DNA from 2 places in the Cellulosimicrobium sp. RS genome. Region 2 is predicted to be linked to the other one. Evidence: predicted binding sites of a transcription regulator. Region 2 holds the regulator's gene; the other holds the start of a gene.
What was found. Region 2 encodes HspR, which represses chaperone genes until heat shock. Its sites were predicted from a motif close to AAGTTGAGTCNNNNNGACTCAACTT; they were not measured.

Region 1 (8,362 bases), on a different contig from region 2:
CTCAGCGCACGGGCCGCGGGACCGCGAACCGAGCGTGCACCGGCGCGGCGACGTGCACGAGCGGCGGGTCGGCAGGCGGCAGCCCGAGGCGGTCGAGCAGGTCGGTGTCGAGGACGTCGAGGGTTCCGCGTCGCAGGGTCCACGGCTCGTGCACGACGGGGAACCGCCACAGCCGCCCGGCCCGCGCGCCGTACGCGGACCACCGTGCCGTGAGCCACCGCACGAGGCCCGACGACGCATCCACCTCCTCGTGCGCGCGCACCTCGGCGTGCAGGGAGAGGTCGCGCAGCCCCGGGTGCTCGTGCGGCACGTGCAGGGGCCCGCGGCCGTCGGACCGGAACCGGTAGCGCACCGCGGACGGCGCCCCGGCCCGGTCGCCGCGCGCGTGCACCGCCGCGCGGGCCGGGTGGTACGGGACGCCGGCCGCGCGCGTCGCGGCGACGAACGCGCGCGACGTCGCCCACAGGCCGAGGAACCACACGCCCTCGGCGCCCGCACGGTCGCGCACGTACACGCGGACGTTGAGCTCGGGGAACGCCGACCACGCGCCCAGCGGCGGCAGCGGCGGGACCCGGACGCCCGCCATGCGGAACGGGTCCACCCCGAGCCACGTCGTCCCACCCGCCTGCTGCACGGTGAGGTCGGGCGGGAGCCAGCCCTGCACGACGGCCGGGTCGACAGGCCAGTGCAGGAACGTCAGGGCCTCCCAGCGCTGGGCGTTCACCACCACCCGCGGTGTCGGGTGCGGCGACGCGCCGGGCGGCGTGCCCCGCCCCGCACCGGGCGCGCTCGGGTGGTCGCTCACCGCGTGCCCGCCGCGTCGGCCGCGTCGGCCGCGAGGCGGAGGTCGTCGACGAGCGCGGCGAACGCCGCCTCGCGCTCGGCGCGGTCACGTACGCGCAGCAGCGCGGACGGGTGGGTGGTGAGGACGACGCGCGGCGCGTCCGTCGGCCGGGGCAGGTGGGCGCCGTCGGACGGCTCGGTGGGCCCACCGCCGCTGGGCGCGCCCGGGGAGAACGGCGACGCCGGCTCCGCGTCGCCGAGGTCGAGGACCCGTCCCCGCTCGGCGGTCACGCGCACGGGCCGCCCCAGGACGGCGCGCCCCGCGGTCGCGCCCATCGCGACGACGACGCGCGGCCCCACGGCGGCGACCTCGGCGGTGAGCCACGGCAGGCACGCGCGGACGTGCGCGACGTCCGGGCTCTTGTGCAGGCGTCGCCCGCCGCGCTGCTCGAACCGGAAGTGCTTGACGGCGTTCGTCAGGTACACGTCGTCGGCCGCGAGCCCGGCCGCGTCGAGGGCGTCGTCGAGGAGGCGCCCGGCCGGGCCCACGAACGGCTCGCCCTCGCGGTCCTCGTGGTCGCCGGGCTGCTCGCCGACGAGCGCGAGCCGCGCGTCGTGCGACCCGCGCGAGAACACGACCTGCGTCGCGTCCGCCCAGAGCTCGCACCCGTGGCAGTCGTGCGCCGCCCGGTCGAGCGCCTCGACGTCGTGCACGGCGCGGCCGCGGGGCAGCCACTCCTGCGCGCCGGGACGCTCGGGCGGTCGTGGGCTCATGGCCCTACGGTGCTCCCCCGCGCCCGCCCTCGCACGAGGTCGGCGCACCGGTCAGAACAGGCTCAGCGGTTGCCGGGAGCGCCGCGCGTGAGGTCCTCGGACTCCTCGGGGTGGTAGACGCACACGTGCAGGGCGTCGGGCCGGACGCTGACGTCGAGCCGCTCGTCCGGATCGATGACGTCGCCGTCGAGCTGGCGGGGCTGCGGCCGGTCGGACACGACGGACACCTCGCGCCCTCGCACGACCTCGCGGCTCGGCACCCGGCTCTTGCCGCGCACCACGCCCCACAGGAGCTGGACCCAGTGCTGGAGGTTCCGGGGCGCGATGATCGCGACCTCGAGCTGGCCGTTGTCGGGTTCCGCGTCCGGGAGGAGGTTCGTCCCGGCCTGGAGCCGCCCGACGTTCCCGACCACGACGGTGCGCGCCCGACGGCGGCGCGTCCGCCCGTCGACGGTGACCTCGACGTGCATCTCGTCGTCGGCCAGGTGCTTGAGCGCGGAGAAGACGTACGCGATCGAGCCCGCGCGGGCCTTGAGCGCCGTCGGCGCGTCCTGCATCATCGCGGCGTCGAGGCCCATGCCCGCCATGATCGCGAACGTCTGCCCGTCGGCCACCCCGACGTCGATCGTGCGCCGACCGCCGCGCAGCACGAGCCGGATGCCCTCCTCGGCGTCCGACGGGACCCCGAGGTTGGCGGCGAGCAGGTTCCCCGTGCCGCCCGGCAGGATCGCCAGCGCGGCGTCGGTGCCCGCGAGCCCCTCGACGACGGCGCGGACCGTGCCGTCGCCGCCGCTCACGAAGACCACCTCGGCGCCGTCCTCGACGGCCTGGCGCGCCTGCCCCGTCCCCGGGTCCTCGGCCGTGGTCTCGAGCCACGCGGGCTCGGGCCACCCGGCGTCCGTGAGGCGCGCGACGATGAGCTCGCGCAGCGCGTCGAGCCCCTCGACGCGGTTCGGGTTGACGATGACCGCGGAGCGGCGCGGGACGTCGTCGGGCCGCCGCTGCGCGGAGGTGGTCGCGGAAGAGGTCGTCTCGTCGGTCGGCACGGACCGAGTATGTCCCGGTCGCCGCGAGGACGCGCGGCCGAGGACCGCCGAGGACCGCCGAGGCGCGAAGACGCCGCGGCCCGTGCCGCGGCCCGCCCGCGGGGGCAGGGCGCGGCACGGGCCGCTGGTCGGTCAGGCCGTGAGGATCTCCGTGCCGAGGGCGAGGCCGTCGCCCTCGGGGTCGCGGTCGACCCGCACGACGTCGCCGTCGGCGACGTCGCCCGAGAGCAGCATCCGCGCGAGGCGGTCGCCGATCTCGCGCTGCACGAGGCGGCGCAGCGGGCGCGCCCCGTACGCCGGGTCGAACCCCTCGAGCGCGAGCCACTCGCGGGCGGCGGTCGTCACGTCGAGCGTGATGCGCCGGTCCGCGAGGCGCCGGCCGAGCGCGGCGACCTGGATGTCGACGATCCGGCCCAGCTCCTCGATCGTCAGCGGCTCGAACACGATGACGTCGTCGAGCCGGTTGAGGAACTCCGGCTTGAAGGACGCGCGCACCGTGCTCATCACGGCCTCGCGCTTCTCCGCGTCGTCGAGCATCGGGTCGACGAGGAACTGCGAGCCGAGGTTCGACGTCAGCACGAGGATGACGTTGCGGAAGTCGACCGTGCGACCCTGGCCGTCGGTGAGACGGCCGTCGTCGAGCACCTGCAGCAGGATGTCGAAGACCTCGGGGTGCGCCTTCTCGACCTCGTCGAGCAGCACGACCGAGTACGGCCGACGCCGGACGGCCTCGGTGAGCTGGCCGCCCTCCTCGTAGCCGACGTACCCCGGGGGCGCGCCGACGAGCCGGGCGACCGAGTGCTTCTCGGAGTACTCGGACATGTCGATGCGCACCATGGCGCGCTCGTCGTCGAAGAGGAAGTCGGCGAGCGACTTCGCGAGCTCCGTCTTGCCGACGCCCGTGGGGCCGAGGAAGAGGAACGAGCCCGTGGGGCGGTCCGGGTCGGCGACGCCCGCGCGCGAGCGGCGGACGGCGTCGGACACCGAGCGGACGGCGGCCTGCTGGCCGATGAGGCGCTCCCCGATGACCTCCTCCATGTGCAGGAGCTTCTCGCTCTCGCCCTGGAGCATGCGGCCGGCGGGGATGCCCGTCCACGCGGACACGACCTCCGCGATCTCGTCGGCGCCGACCTTGTCCGCGATCATCGGCGCGGCCTCGGGGCCGGACGCGGCGAACGCGTCGTCGGCCTGCTCGGCCGCCTCGGCCTCGTCGAGCTCGCGCTGCACCTGCGGGATCTCGCCGTACTGCAGCCGGCCCGCGGTCTCGAGGTCGCCCTCGCGGATCGCGCGCTCGACCTGGACGCGCAGCTCGTCGAGCTTGGCGCGCAGGTCGCCGACGCGGTTGTGGCCCGCCTTCTCGGCCTCCCACCGCGCGGTGAGTGCCGCGAGCTCCTCACGACGGTCCGCGAGGTCGGCGCGCAGCTTCTCGAGCCGTTCGAGCGACGCGGGGTCGGTCGACTCGGACAGCACGACCTCCTCCATCTCGAGGCGCGTGACGGCGCGCTGCAGCTCGTCGATCTCGATCGGCGAGGAGTCGAGCTCCATGCGCAGGCGCGACGCCGCCTCGTCGACGAGGTCGATCGCCTTGTCCGGGAGCTGGCGGCCCGTGATGTACCGGTCGGAGAGCGACGCCGCCGCGACGAGCGCCGAGTCGGCGATCGTCACCTTGTGGTGCGCCTCGTACCGCTCCTTGAGGCCGCGCAGGATCGCGACCGTGTCCTCGACGGACGGCTCCCCGACGAACACCTGCTGGAACCGGCGCTCGAGCGCGGGGTCCTTCTCGATGTACTCGCGGTACTCGTCGAGCGTGGTCGCGCCGACGAGGCGCAGCTCGCCGCGCGCGAGCATCGGCTTGAGCATGTTGCCCGCGTCCATGGCGCCCTCGCCGCCCGCGCCCGCCCCGACGACCGTGTGCAGCTCGTCGATGAACGTGACGACCTCGCCGTCCGAGGACTTGATCTCCTCCAGGACGGCCTTGAGGCGCTCCTCGAACTCGCCGCGGTACTTCGCGCCCGCGACCATGCTCGCGAGGTCGAGCGACACGAGGCGCTTGCCCTGGAGCGAGGTCGGGACGTCGCCCGCGACGATGCGCTGGGCGAGACCCTCGACGACGGCCGTCTTGCCGACGCCCGGCTCGCCGATGAGCACCGGGTTGTTCTTGGTGCGGCGGCTGAGCACCTGCACGACGCGCCGGATCTCGGAGTCGCGACCGATGACGGGGTCGAGCCTGCCCTCGGCGGCCCGCGCCGTGAGGTCGGTCCCGTACTGCTCGAGCGCCTTGTACGTGCCCTCGGGGTTGGGGCTCGTGACGCGCGCGCTCCCGCGGACGGCGGGCAGCGCGGAGCGCAGGGCCTCGGCGGTCGCGCCGGCCTGCTGGAGGATCGTCGCGGCCTGCGACGACCCGGCCGCGATACCGAGGAGCAGGTGCTCCGTCGAGACGTACTCGTCGCCGAGCGCCTGGGCCTCCTTCGCGGCGGCGTCGAGCGCCGCGGACGTGGCGCGCGACGGCGTCGGCTGCGCGACGGCCGAGCCGCTCGCGGTGGGCAGCGCGACGAGCGCGGCGCGAACCTTCTGCCCCACGGCCTGCTTGTCCGCGCCGACGGCGTCGAGGAGCCCGACGGCGACGCCGCCCTCCTGAGTGAGCAGCGCGGCCAGGAGGTGGGTCGGCTCGAGCTGGGGGTTGCCGGCGGCCGACGCGGTCTGGATCGCCTCGCCGATCGCCTGCTGCGACATCGTGGTGAACTTCGTTTCCATAGGTGCTCCGTGTGCTGCTCGAAAAGATCGTCTGACCAGTGGAACGACTCCTAAGTTGAGTGTATTCCGCTCAACTTCGATCGGCACCCCCGGACGCCCTCTCCCCGCCCGCCCGCGTCCCGGAGCGGATGAAGTCCGGCCGCATTCCGTCTCAAAACGGCATCGACCCTCGCCCCGGGCGACGATCCGCGACATGCTGGGCGGGTGAACTCCTCACCCTTGCGCAGACGACTCGGCCTCGGTGCCCTCCTCGCCACCCTCGCACTGTTCCTCACGGGGTGCATGAGGATGGACATGGCCATCACCCTCAACGAGGACGACACGTTCGACGGCAGCGTCGTCATGGCGTTCTCCGACGAGGTCGCCAAGTCGATGGGGTCGGACCCCCAGGAGCTCTGGGACCAGTTGGGCTCCGAGATGGAGTCCGAGATGCCGGAGGGCGCGACGCAGGAGCCGTACGCGCAGGACGGCTACACCGGCACCAAGATCACCTACGCCGACCAGCCGATCGCGCAGCTCGACACCGGCGCCGCCGACTCGATCTCCGTCACCCGCGAGGGCGACGACTACGTCGTGAGCGGCTCGATGGACATGACGGGCGAGGAGTTCAACCCGGACACGGGTGACGCGGCGACCGACGAGATGTCGCGGCAGATGATGGAGGGTCTCGACATCAAGATCGCCATCACGTTCCCCGGCGAGGTGGCGGAGTCCAACGGCGAGGTCGACGGCAACACCGTGACGTGGACGCCGGTGGTCGGCGAGGTCAACGAGATGACGGCGCGCGGCTCGGCCCTGCCCGGCGGCTCCGCGGGCTCCGGCGCCGGCTCCGACGAGGGCACGGACGAGGGGACCGACGACGGCGCGACCGCGCCCGACGCCGGGAGCTCCGACGAGTCCGGCTCGTCGGCGTGGATCTGGTTCCTGGTCGGCGGCCTCGTGCTGCTCGGCATCATCGGCCTCGTGCTGTGGCTCGTGCTCCGCTCCAAGCCCGGCACGCAGGACGGCCAGGGCACCGGCTTCCCGCAGGGCGGGTACCCCGGCCAGCCCGGCCAGCCCGGCCAGCAGGGCGTCTACGGCGCCCCGGGGCAGTACCCGGGTCAGCCCGGTCAGCAGGGCCAGTACCCCGGCCAGCAGCCGTACCCGGGCCAGCCCGGCCAGCAGGGCCAGTACCCCGGTCAGGGCCAGCAGGGCCAGTACCCGGGTCAGTACGGCCAGCCCGGCGCGCACCCCGGCCAGCAGGGCCAGTACCCCGGAGCCCCGGGCCAGCCGGGTCAGTACCCGGGTCAGCCCGGCCAGTACCCCGGCCAGCAGGGCCAGTACCCGGGTCAGCCCGGCCAGCCGCAGGGCTACGGGACGCCGTCCGGCCCGGGCCAGCAGGGTGGCCCGTACGGCGGCCAGCCGCCGGCACCGCCGCAGCAGGGCGGCTACCCGGGCGCCGCGCCGTTCGCGCCCCCCGGCGCGCCGCACCCGCAGTCGTCCCCGACGACGCCGCTGCCCGCCCAGCCGCCCGTCCCGCCGGGCGCGACCCAGCCGCTCCCGCCGCACCAGCCGCCAGCACCGACCCAGCCGCTCCCGCCGCAGCCGGGCCCCGCGGGCCAGGACGGCCCGGGCGCGCAGGCCGGTCCCGACGACGAGATCGACGACGCGACGCGCCTGCGCCCGCCGACCGACTGAGCGGTCCGCACCCCGCACGACATGACGGCCCGCCCCGGGAGACCGGGGCGGGCCGTCGTGCGTCCGGGACCGCTCAGGACTCGACGGTGACCTCGAGGACGTCACCGACGGCGTCGAACCGCACGGCAGGCCAGTAGCCGTCGAGGAAGTGCTCGCCGCACGTGTCGGCGAGGTGCACGACGACGCTCCCGTCCTCGTGCCGCTCCACGAGCTCGACGACGAGGTCGTCGTGCGCCGCGGCGAGCTCGTCGGGCGTCGGCTCCCCCTCGCTGAAGCGGCGCACCACGGCCTCGACCGCGCGGCGCGCGAGCCGCGGGCCGAGGGCGTCGTCCCACAGCGCCTCCGCGGGCACGTAGGCGAGCGCCTCGGCGCCGAGCGCGGGGTCGACCTCCGCGAGCGTCGCGGGGCGCCACGACGGGTCGCGGTCCTTGTCGACCACCTGCGCGCGGATCCCCTCGACGAGGTCGGGCTGCGTGTCGACGAACCAGCAGACGAGCCCGTACTCCTGGGCGAGCGCCGCGCGGAGGTCGGGTAGGCCGCGCGCGCTGCGGACGGCCGCGAGCGCGACGGTGACCGCCGTGGGCGACAGCCGTTCGAGCTCGTCCGCCTCGGCGCCCGCACGCTCGTCGCCGTCCGCGGCGGCCGCGCGCAGGCGGGCCACGATCTCCGGCACCGTGTCCGCCGCGTACGCGGCGTCGATCGCGGCGCGGCGCGCGACGAGCCCGGACACCGGCGCCGGGAGGGCGTGCCGCCGCACGACGTCGCGCACGGCCTCGACGTCGAGCGGGTCGACGCCCGCGCTCGCGAGCGCGGCGAGGTCCGCGCCGAGCACGGGCAGCCGCTCGCTCGGCACGTAGTGGTCGGCGAACCCGGCGTGGATCGCGTCGGCGGCGTCCATCGTCACCGCGCCGAGGGCGAGCATCTCCCCCAGCCGCCCGGGCGCGCGGGCGAGGAGCCACGACCCGCCGACGTCGGGCGTGAAGCCGATCCGCGTCTCGGGCATCGCGACGCGCGAGCGCTCGGTGACGACGCGGACCGGCGCGTGGGCCGCGAGGCCGACACCGCCGCCCATGGTGATGCCGTCCATGATCGTCACGACGGGCACGGGCAGCTCCGCGAGCGCCGCGTCGACCGCGTACTCGCGCCGGAAGTACCGGCGGCCGTCGGCCTGCCGCCCGGCGACGACCGACGCGTGGAGCTCGCGGATGTCGCCGCCCGCGCACAGGCCACGGTCGCCCGCGCCGTCGAGCAGCACGAGCCGCACGGTCGGGTCGACGCGCCACTCGTCCAGCACGTCGGCGATCTCGCCGAGCATCGAGTACCCGAGC
Region 2 (8,362 bases):
GAGACGGAGAGGGGGACGAGCCGGACGGCGCCGGGGACGACTGCGAGATCGGTGACGGCGTGGGCTCGGGAGTGAAGGCCCCGAGCGCGCCCGCGACGCCCAGCCCGGCGACCGCGAGCACGCCCACGGTGACCGCCGCCGCGGCGATCGGCGCGGACGCGACCAGCGCGAGCAGGCCTCCGGCCCCGGCCGCGGCCAGGGCACCGCCGCCCGCCGCCGCACCGCCGACGGCCGCTGCTCCACCCACTGCGGCGACCCCCGCACCCGCGCCCGCACCGGCCGCTCCCCCGGCGACGCTGCCCGCGGCACCGACGGCTCCCGCCGCCGCACCGGCCCCGCCGATCACCCCGGTCCCGGCGGCACCCGCACCGGCGCCGCCGCCGACGCCCGCACCGGCCCCGGCACCGGTCGCCGCACCGGATCCGCCCGCCGCGCCAGACCCGCCGGCAGCACCCGAACCGCCCGCCGCGCCAGACCCACCGGCGCCCGATCCTCCGGCGCTCGACCCACCGGCGCTCGACCCGCCCGCGCCGCCCGACCCACCGGCGCCCGAACCGCTCGCCGTCCCGCTGCCGGACGCGCCCTGGAGCGCGGCCACGAGCCCGCCGGCGACCGCCGCGCCACCCGTGGTGGGCAGCGCCGTCCCGACGAGACCGAGCGCGCCCACGCCGAGCACGAGCGGGGCGATGACGGCGCGCATGCCGTGGGAGACGTCGCCCAGCTCGAGCACGAGCCCGCGGCAGTCGTCGCAGCCCTCGAGGTGCGACTCGACGCGTGCCGTCTCGCGCTTGGCGAGGCCCCCGCGCACGTACGACCCGAGGAGCGCGTTGACCGTGCGGCACTCCTCAGCGGGCACGGACGTGAGGTGCTGCTGGAGGTACGCCTGGCGCAGCCCCTCGCGGGCGCGGTACGCGAGCGCGGAGACGCCGTTCGCGGTGAGGCCCAGCAGCGGGGCGATCTCGGCCGGGGACAGGTTCTCGACCTCGGTGTACCAGAGCACGGCACGCCACCGCTCCGGCAGGTCCTGGTAGGCGCGCGTGACCGTCGAGCGCTCGAAGCCCTCGAGCGTCGGGTCCTCCGTCGAGGCCATCGGGCCGAACGCGGACTCGAACGTGCGCTCGTCGTCGGTCGGCTGCGTGCGCCGCGCCCCGCTGACGAGGTCGTACGACAGACGGCGCACGACCGTGAAGAGGTAGGCGCGGAACGTGACGTCCGGGCCGCCGCCGTTCTGCAGCACGGAGAGCGTGCGGGCGAACGCGTCGGACACGACGTCGTCGGCGTCGGCGCCCGAGCGGACGTACTGGCGCGCGACCGTGCGCGCGGCCCCGGCGTGCCGCTCGTAGAGCACCCCGTAGGCGCTCGTGTCCCCTGCACGTACGGCGGTGATGAGCTCGGCGTCGCTGAACGCCTCGCTGTCCACCCGTTGTGCCTGCGTCATCGTCACCCGCCCCGGAGACCGCCCCGAACCGAGGCTACGGTGGCCATAGTAGACGCCCGTCCATCTCACGGGCAGAGGGTTCCCGCCACCGGAACAGGAACGACGGTGCTTTCTGGCTTTCGTCCCCTTTCACCCGGGACGTGAGGTCCTGGAAACTTCTCGCCGTTCCCGCGTCATGGACGGCTCGTCCGGACGTCTCATCTACATGGACCACCTCCCGGGGTACGCCGTGCCCGCGACCGACGCCGTGCGCGAGCGGTGGCGGCGCGCGAGCGCCGACAGCGTCTGGCTACGGCCGGGCGACTGGTACCACCCTGCCGTCGACGCGCTCGTCGAGGCGTTGTGCGAGGAGCGGGACACGACGCCCGCCGCCGAGCGGCTCGGCCGCGTCCGCGCGGAGGCCGGGGTCGGGATCGGCGAGGCCATCGACGACGTCGTCTGCCTGTACCGCGCCCACGACCGCGAGCCGGTCGTCGACCTGGTCCGCGGCGTGGCGGTCGGCTGGTCCGAGGGGTACGAGGCCAGCCCCGTGACACCCGAGGTCCTGGACCCGGAGTCCGGCCTCGCGACGACGCAGTACCTGGTGCACCGGCTCCGCGAGACGTACGGCGCGGCCGAGCGCGCGGGCCTGGACGCGACCCAGACCCACGGGCTGCTCGTCGTCGACGTCGCGCTCGACGACCTGACGGGATGGCAGCGGTTCGCGCGCTCGGCGGCGATGGGCCGCGCGCTCACCCACACGTTCGGCGAGGGCCACCCCATGGCCTCGATCGGCAACGGGCTCTTCGTCGTGCTCGGCGAGCGGGACGCGGACGACGCGATGGTGCGCACCGTGCTCCGCCACAACATCGAGCGCACCGGTCTCGCGCTGGGCGTCACGGCCATCCTGCGCCGGCCGCCGCGCGTCTGGCTCGAACCGCTCCCCCGCACCCACACGGCGGCCGTCCAGCTCCTCGACACGCTCCAGCGCTGACACGACGACGCCCCGTCCCACGCGGGCGAGCACGTGGTCCGGGGCGTCCGGGGGCGTCTGCGGCCGGCGGGTGACCGACCGCCCGCGAGCAAGGCGGCGACCGCGCGTCAGCGCGGCGTGAAGGTGAGGCAGTCGGCCCGGTCCTCGCCGGACGCGCCCGCCCCGACGCGGATCGACGGCGCGGAGCACTCGAGCGAGGCGTTGTGGACGCACTCCGTGCGCTGGCAGGCCCCGACGTGCGCGAGCACCTTCTCCAGCCCGCCCTTCGTGCCCAGCGGGATGAAGGTCGCGCACTCGGCGTCGCCCGTGTGACCGGCGATGGTCACGGCGCCCGCGTGGCACCCGTGGTCGTGGTTGTAGCCGCAGCCGTCGATGGAACACTCGACGACCTGGGGCATCTCCGTGAGGCTGCTCATCGCGATCTCCTGTCTCCGAGGACCCGCCGTGGGTCGGTCTCCGCGTTCCACGGTATTCCCGGAATTCCTCGGTGTATAGCAAGGAAGGCCTTGCTAAGAAATGCAGGAATGCGCTGCAATTAGCGCACGGCATTCTTGCGGAAATGCCTCGTCGCAGGTCAGTTGTCGGTGCCGTCGGCCCGGGGCCGCCAGATGACGAGCGCGCGCGCCTCGCCGTGCTCGACGAGCGTCTCGCGCAGGGCCTCCTCGACCCCGCGCCGCACGCTGCGCCCGCGCGGCACGACGACGACGTCGCCGCTCGCCGCGGCGGCGAACACGCGGCCGCCCGGCTCGACGCGCGCCGAGAGCGCCTCGATGCGCCGCTCGAGCCGCTCGACCTGGGACTCGAGGGCGAGGATCCGCTGGATGCCCGCGAGGTTGATGCCCTCGTCGTGGCTGAGGCGCTGCACCTCGAGCAGCTTCGCGACGTCGCGCAGCGAGTACCGCCGCCCCCGGCCCGCGGTGCGGCGCGGCACCACGAGGCCGAGGCGGTCGTACTGGCGCAGGGTCTGCGGGTGCATGCCCGCGAGCGCGGCGGCCTGCGAGATGACGAGGACGGGCGCGTCCTGGTCGACGTCGCTCGCGGGAGCGCGTCCGACGCCGCTCGAGTCCCCACCGATCGAGAGATGATGAGTTTCCTGCTGGGGCATCATGGTCGCCCCCCTCACTCCGCGGCCTGGCGGACCAGGTCGGCGCGCACGTCCTGGCCGGCGGTCTCGGCGGCGAACGTCTCGACGGCCTCGCGCGCGGCCTTCGAGAGCTTCTGCGGCACGGCGACCTGGACCGTGACGAGCAGGTCGCCGGTCGACTTGGCGGTCTTCACGCCGCGGCCGCGGACGCGCAGCGTGCGCCCGGAGGGCGTGCCGGCCGGCACCTTGACCTTGACGGTCGAGCCGTCGAGCGTCGGGACGGCGATGGTGGCGCCGAGCGCGGCCTCGGGGAACGTCACCGGGACCGTGATCCGCAGGTTGTCGCCGTCGAGCGAGAACACCGGGTGCGGGGTGACGTGCACGGTGACGACGAGGTCGCCGTCGGGCCCGCCCGCCGTGCCGGGGCGGCCCTTGCCGCGCAGCCGGATCTTCTGGCCGTCGCGGACGCCCGGCGGGATGCGCGTGGTGACCGTGCGGCCGTCGACGGTGAACGTCACGGTCGACCCCTCGACCGCCTGCCGGAACGGCAGGGTCGTGGCGGCCGCGAGGTCGGCGCCCGCACGGGGGCGGGGGCCGCCGAACTGCTGGCCCGCCGCGCCGCCGCCGAACATCGAGCCGAGGATGTCCTCGAACCCGCCCGCGCCCTGGCCGCCGGTCGAGTAGCGCACCCGGGTGCCGCCCGGGCCCCCGCCGCCGCCGAACATGCCGCCGAAGACGTCCTCGAAGCCCGCTCCCCCGGCACCGCCGGGGCCCGCGGAGAAGCGCGCGCCGCCGCCCGCCATCGCCCGGATCGCGTCGTACTGCTCGCGCTCCTTGGGGTCCGACAGCACCGCGTACGCCTCGCCGATCTCCTTGAACTTGGCCTCGGCGCTCGCGTCACCCTGGTTCTGGTCAGGGTGGTACTTGCGGGCGAGCTTGCGGTAGGCCTTCTTGATCGCGGCGTCGTCGGCGTCCTTGGGGACGCCGAGCGCGGCGTAGAAGTCCTTCTCCATCCAGTCCTGTCCGGTCACGGCGCCTCCCTCCTGTCGGTGGTCGTGGTCCTGGTCCTTCGTTCCGTGGCTGCTGCCGGTGGGTCTGCTGCTGGTGATCCTCGCGTGCCCGACGGCGGAGCGCACCTCCGCGCGGGAGGTGCGCCCGCGCCGTCGGGCACGAGGAAGGGGTGGCTACTGCGGGCCGACGACCGAGACGCGCGCGGCGCGCACGACCCGCTCCCCGATCCGGTAGCCCGGCTCGATGACGAGGTTCACCGTGGTGGCGGTGGCCTCGGGGTCGGGCTGGTGCATGAGCGCCTCGTGGACGGTGGGGTCGAACTCGTCCCCGACCGCGCCGTAGCGCTCGATCCCGAACTTCTCGAGCGACGCGTCGAGCTTGTCGGCGATGGCCGCGAACGGCCCCGTCAGCTCGCCGTGCTGCCGCGCGCGGTCGATGTCGTCGAGGACCGGCAGGAGCGCGGTGAGCACGTCCTCGATCCCCTTCGTGCGCGCGGCCTCCTGGTCGCGCAGCGACCGGTTGCGGTAGTTCGTGAAGCTGGCCCGCTCGCGCTGGAGCGCGTCGAGGTGCTCCGCGGCCTCGGCCTTCGCCGCGAGGACCGCGGCGTCGACCCCGGCCTCGTCGGACGGCTCGAAGTCGAGGCCCGCGAGCGGGTCCGTCTCCGCGTCGTCGCCCGCGGAGCCGCCGGCCTCGCCCTCGGGGCGGGGCCGACCGCTCTCCGGGTCGACCTTACGCTTGTCCGTGAACTGGAAGGGCTTGTCGTCGGAGCCCTGCCCGGGCTCGCGCCCGGCCTGCTCCTCGGGGCCCTGCGGGTCGGTCGGTCCGTCGGCCGTCACTTGCGCTCGTCCTCCTCGTCCACGATCTCGGCGTCGACGACGTCCTCGTCCGGGGCGGACGTCGCGCCCGCCGCGGCGGTGGCGTCGTCCTGCGCGGCGCCGGGGTTGCCGGCGGCCTGCTCCTGCTCGGCCGAGGCGTAGAGCGCCTGGCCGATCTTCTGCGAGGACGCGACGAGCTTCTCGTGCGCGGTCTTCACGGCGTCGGCGTCCTCGCCCTCGAGCGCGGACTTGACCGACGCGATGTCGGCCTCGACCTCGGTGACGACGTCGGCGGGGAGCTTCTCCTTGTTCTCGGAGACGAGCTTCTCGGTCGAGTAGACGAACGCCTCGGCCTGGTTGCGGGTCTCCGCGTCCTCGCGACGCTTCTTGTCCTCGGCCGCGTGCTCCTCGGCCTCCTTGACCATGCGGTCGATGTCCTCCTTGGGCAGCGCCGAGCCGCCCGTGATGGTCATCTTCTGCTCCTTGCCGGTGCCGCGGTCCTTCGCGCCGACGTGGACGATGCCGTTCGCGTCGATGTCGAAGGTGACCTCGATCTGCGGCACGCCGCGCGGGGCCGGCGCGATGCCGGTCAGCTCGAACGTGCCGAGCGGCTTGTTGTCGCGCGCGAACTCGCGCTCGCCCTGGAACACCTGGATGAGCACCGACGGCTGGTTGTCCTCGGCCGTCGAGAAGATCTCGCTGCGCTTGGTCGGGATGGCCGTGTTGCGCTCGATGAGCTTGGTCATCACGCCGCCCTTGGTCTCGATGCCGAGGGACAGCGGGGTCACGTCGATGAGCAGGACGTCCTTGCGGTCACCGGAGATGACGCCGGCCTGCAGGGCCGCGCCGACGGCGACGACCTCGTCCGGGTTGACGCCCTTGTTCGGCTCCTTGCCGCCCGTGAGCTCCTTGACGACGTCGGTCACGGCCGGCATGCGGGTGGAGCCACCCACGAGCACGACGTGGTCGATGTCCGAGACGGAGACGCCCGCGTCGGAGATGACCTTGTGGAACGGGGCCTTCGTCCGGTCGAGGAGGTCCTGCGTCATCTGCTGGAACTGGGCGCGCGTGAGCTTCTCGTCCAGGTGGATGGGGCCGTTCTCGCTCATCGAGAGGTACTGCATCGAGATGGTGGTGCTCGTCGCGGACGAGAGCTCCTTCTTCGCCTGCTCGGCGGCCTCGCGCAGACGCTGGAGCGCGATCTTGTCCTTCGACAGGTCGACGCCCGAGCTGTTCTTCACCTGCTTGATGAGGTGCTCGACGATGCGGTTGTCCCAGTCGTCGCCACCGAGGCGGTTGTCGCCCGAGGTCGCGCGGACCTGGATCGTGGAGAAGTCGTCCTCGTCCTTGCCGACCTCGAGGAGCGAGACGTCGAACGTGCCGCCGCCCAGGTCGAAGACGAGGATGAGCTCGTCCTCCTTGCCCTTCTCCAGGCCGTAGGCGAGCGCGGCCGCGGTGGGCTCGTTGACGATGCGGGTCACGTTGAGGCCCGCGATCTGCCCGGCGTCCTTGGTCGCCTGGCGCTCGGCGTCGTTGAAGTACGCCGGGACGGTGACGACCGCGTCCGTGACGGGCTCGCCCAGGTACTCCTCGGCGTCGCGCTTGAGCTTGCCCAGGATGCGCGCGGAGATCTCCTGCGCGGTGTACTTCTTGTCGTCGATCTCCACCGACCAGTCGGTGCCCATGTGGCGCTTCACCGAGCTGATGGTGCGGTCGACGTTCGTGACCGCCTGGCGCTTGGCGACCTCGCCGACGAGGACCTCGCCGGTCTTGGAGAAGGCGACCACCGACGGCGTCGTGCGCGACCCCTCGGCGTTCGCGATGACCGTGGGCTCTCCGCCCTCGAGGACGGCGACCACCGAGTTGGTGGTGCCGAGGTCGATCCCGACTGCTCGTGCCATGTGTGTGCCTCCGTCGTTCTGGGTGCCCGACGGCGCTGCTGCGCCTCGGCACACCGGGTTGAGTCTGCTTCACTCAAGGTAGATCCGTGGTCGGTGCTCGCGCAACCTCACCCGGCTCAACTTGAGTCCATCAGGCTCAACCTTCACGCGACCCGCACTATTCCCCGCTCGCGGCCACCCGGGACCGCGCCTGCTGGCGTGCACGCTGCTCCGCGTAGCCCTCCTGCCAGTCCGCGGCGAGAGGCATGTCGCGGCGGCGGACCTCGTCGACCGCCAGCTCGACGGGGAAGCCCCAGGTGTCGGCGAGCACGAACAGGTGGTCGCCCGTGACGGTCGTGCCATGGAGCCTCTCGAGCTCTCGGAGGCCCCGGTGCACCGTGCGCCGGAAGCGCGACTCCTCGTCCCGGAGCACGGCACTCAGGTCCTCGCGCTGCTCGGCCAGGTTCGGGTAGGCGTCGCGGTACGACTCGGCCACGACGGCGACGAGGTCGTCGACGAACCGGTCCTCCAGCCCGAGCCGGAGCGCGTGCACCACGGCCCGGCGCACGAGCCGCCGCAGCACGTACCCGTGCGCCTTGTTGCTCGGCCGCACGCCGTCGGCGGCGAGGAACGTCGCGGCGCGCACGTGGTCCGCGATCACGCGGAACGGGCGCGGGTCGTCCTCGTACGTGCGACCGCTCAGGTCCTCGAGCCGGTCGACCAGGGGCCGCAGCAGGCTCACGTCGAACACGTCGGGCGTCGCCGTCGCGGCGGCGGCGATGCGCTCCAGCCCGCCCCCGAAGTCGATGCTCGGCTCGTCGAGGAGGACGAAGCCCTCGCTCGTGCGGCGGTAGCGCATGAACACCTGGTTGCCGATCTCGACGAACCGTCCTCCCTCGCTCGCCGGGTGCGGCTCGCCGGTCGACGGGTCGTGGAGCTCCGGTCCGAGGTCGTAGAAGACCTCCGAGTCCGGTCCGCAGGGGTCGCCGACGGGCGTGCCCTCCAGACCACCTCCCCGGCTCCACCAGTTCTCCTCGGCGTCGTAGAGGAAGACCCGGCCGCCGCGCATGCCGTCGCGGTCCCCGTCCGCACACGACCCGACGTCCACGACCGACGCCTCGATGCCGTGCTCGGCGAACACCGTGACCCAGGCCTGGGCCG

Region 1: a site for HspR is predicted at 5,410-5,434, ahead of clpB (ATP-dependent chaperone ClpB). Genes of this name have one in related genera too.

The regions. Positions count from the first base shown of each region.
Region 1 covers NZ_JBJXVU010000002.1:447,930-456,291, reverse strand. The annotation lists gene ACI769_RS05220 (YqjF family protein) at 2-727, opposite strand; gene ACI769_RS05215 (UdgX family uracil-DNA binding protein) at 802-1,557, opposite strand; gene ACI769_RS05210 (diacylglycerol/lipid kinase family protein) at 1,620-2,603, opposite strand; gene clpB (ATP-dependent chaperone ClpB) at 2,736-5,357, opposite strand; gene ACI769_RS05200 (LppM family (lipo)protein) at 5,652-7,034, shown strand; gene ACI769_RS05195 (enoyl-CoA hydratase/isomerase family protein) at 7,108-8,362, opposite strand, start outside.
Region 2 covers NZ_JBJXVU010000010.1:158,651-167,012, forward strand. The annotation lists gene ACI769_RS15925 (sigma-70 family RNA polymerase sigma factor) at 1-1,420, opposite strand, end outside; gene ACI769_RS15930 (hypothetical protein) at 1,644-2,411, shown strand; gene ACI769_RS15935 (DUF1540 domain-containing protein) at 2,519-2,827, opposite strand; gene ACI769_RS15940 (heat shock protein transcriptional repressor HspR) at 2,986-3,387, opposite strand; gene ACI769_RS15945 (DnaJ C-terminal domain-containing protein) at 3,531-4,526, opposite strand; gene grpE (nucleotide exchange factor GrpE) at 4,680-5,342, opposite strand; gene dnaK (molecular chaperone DnaK) at 5,339-7,222, opposite strand; gene ACI769_RS15960 (alanine--tRNA ligase-related protein) at 7,380-8,362, opposite strand, start outside.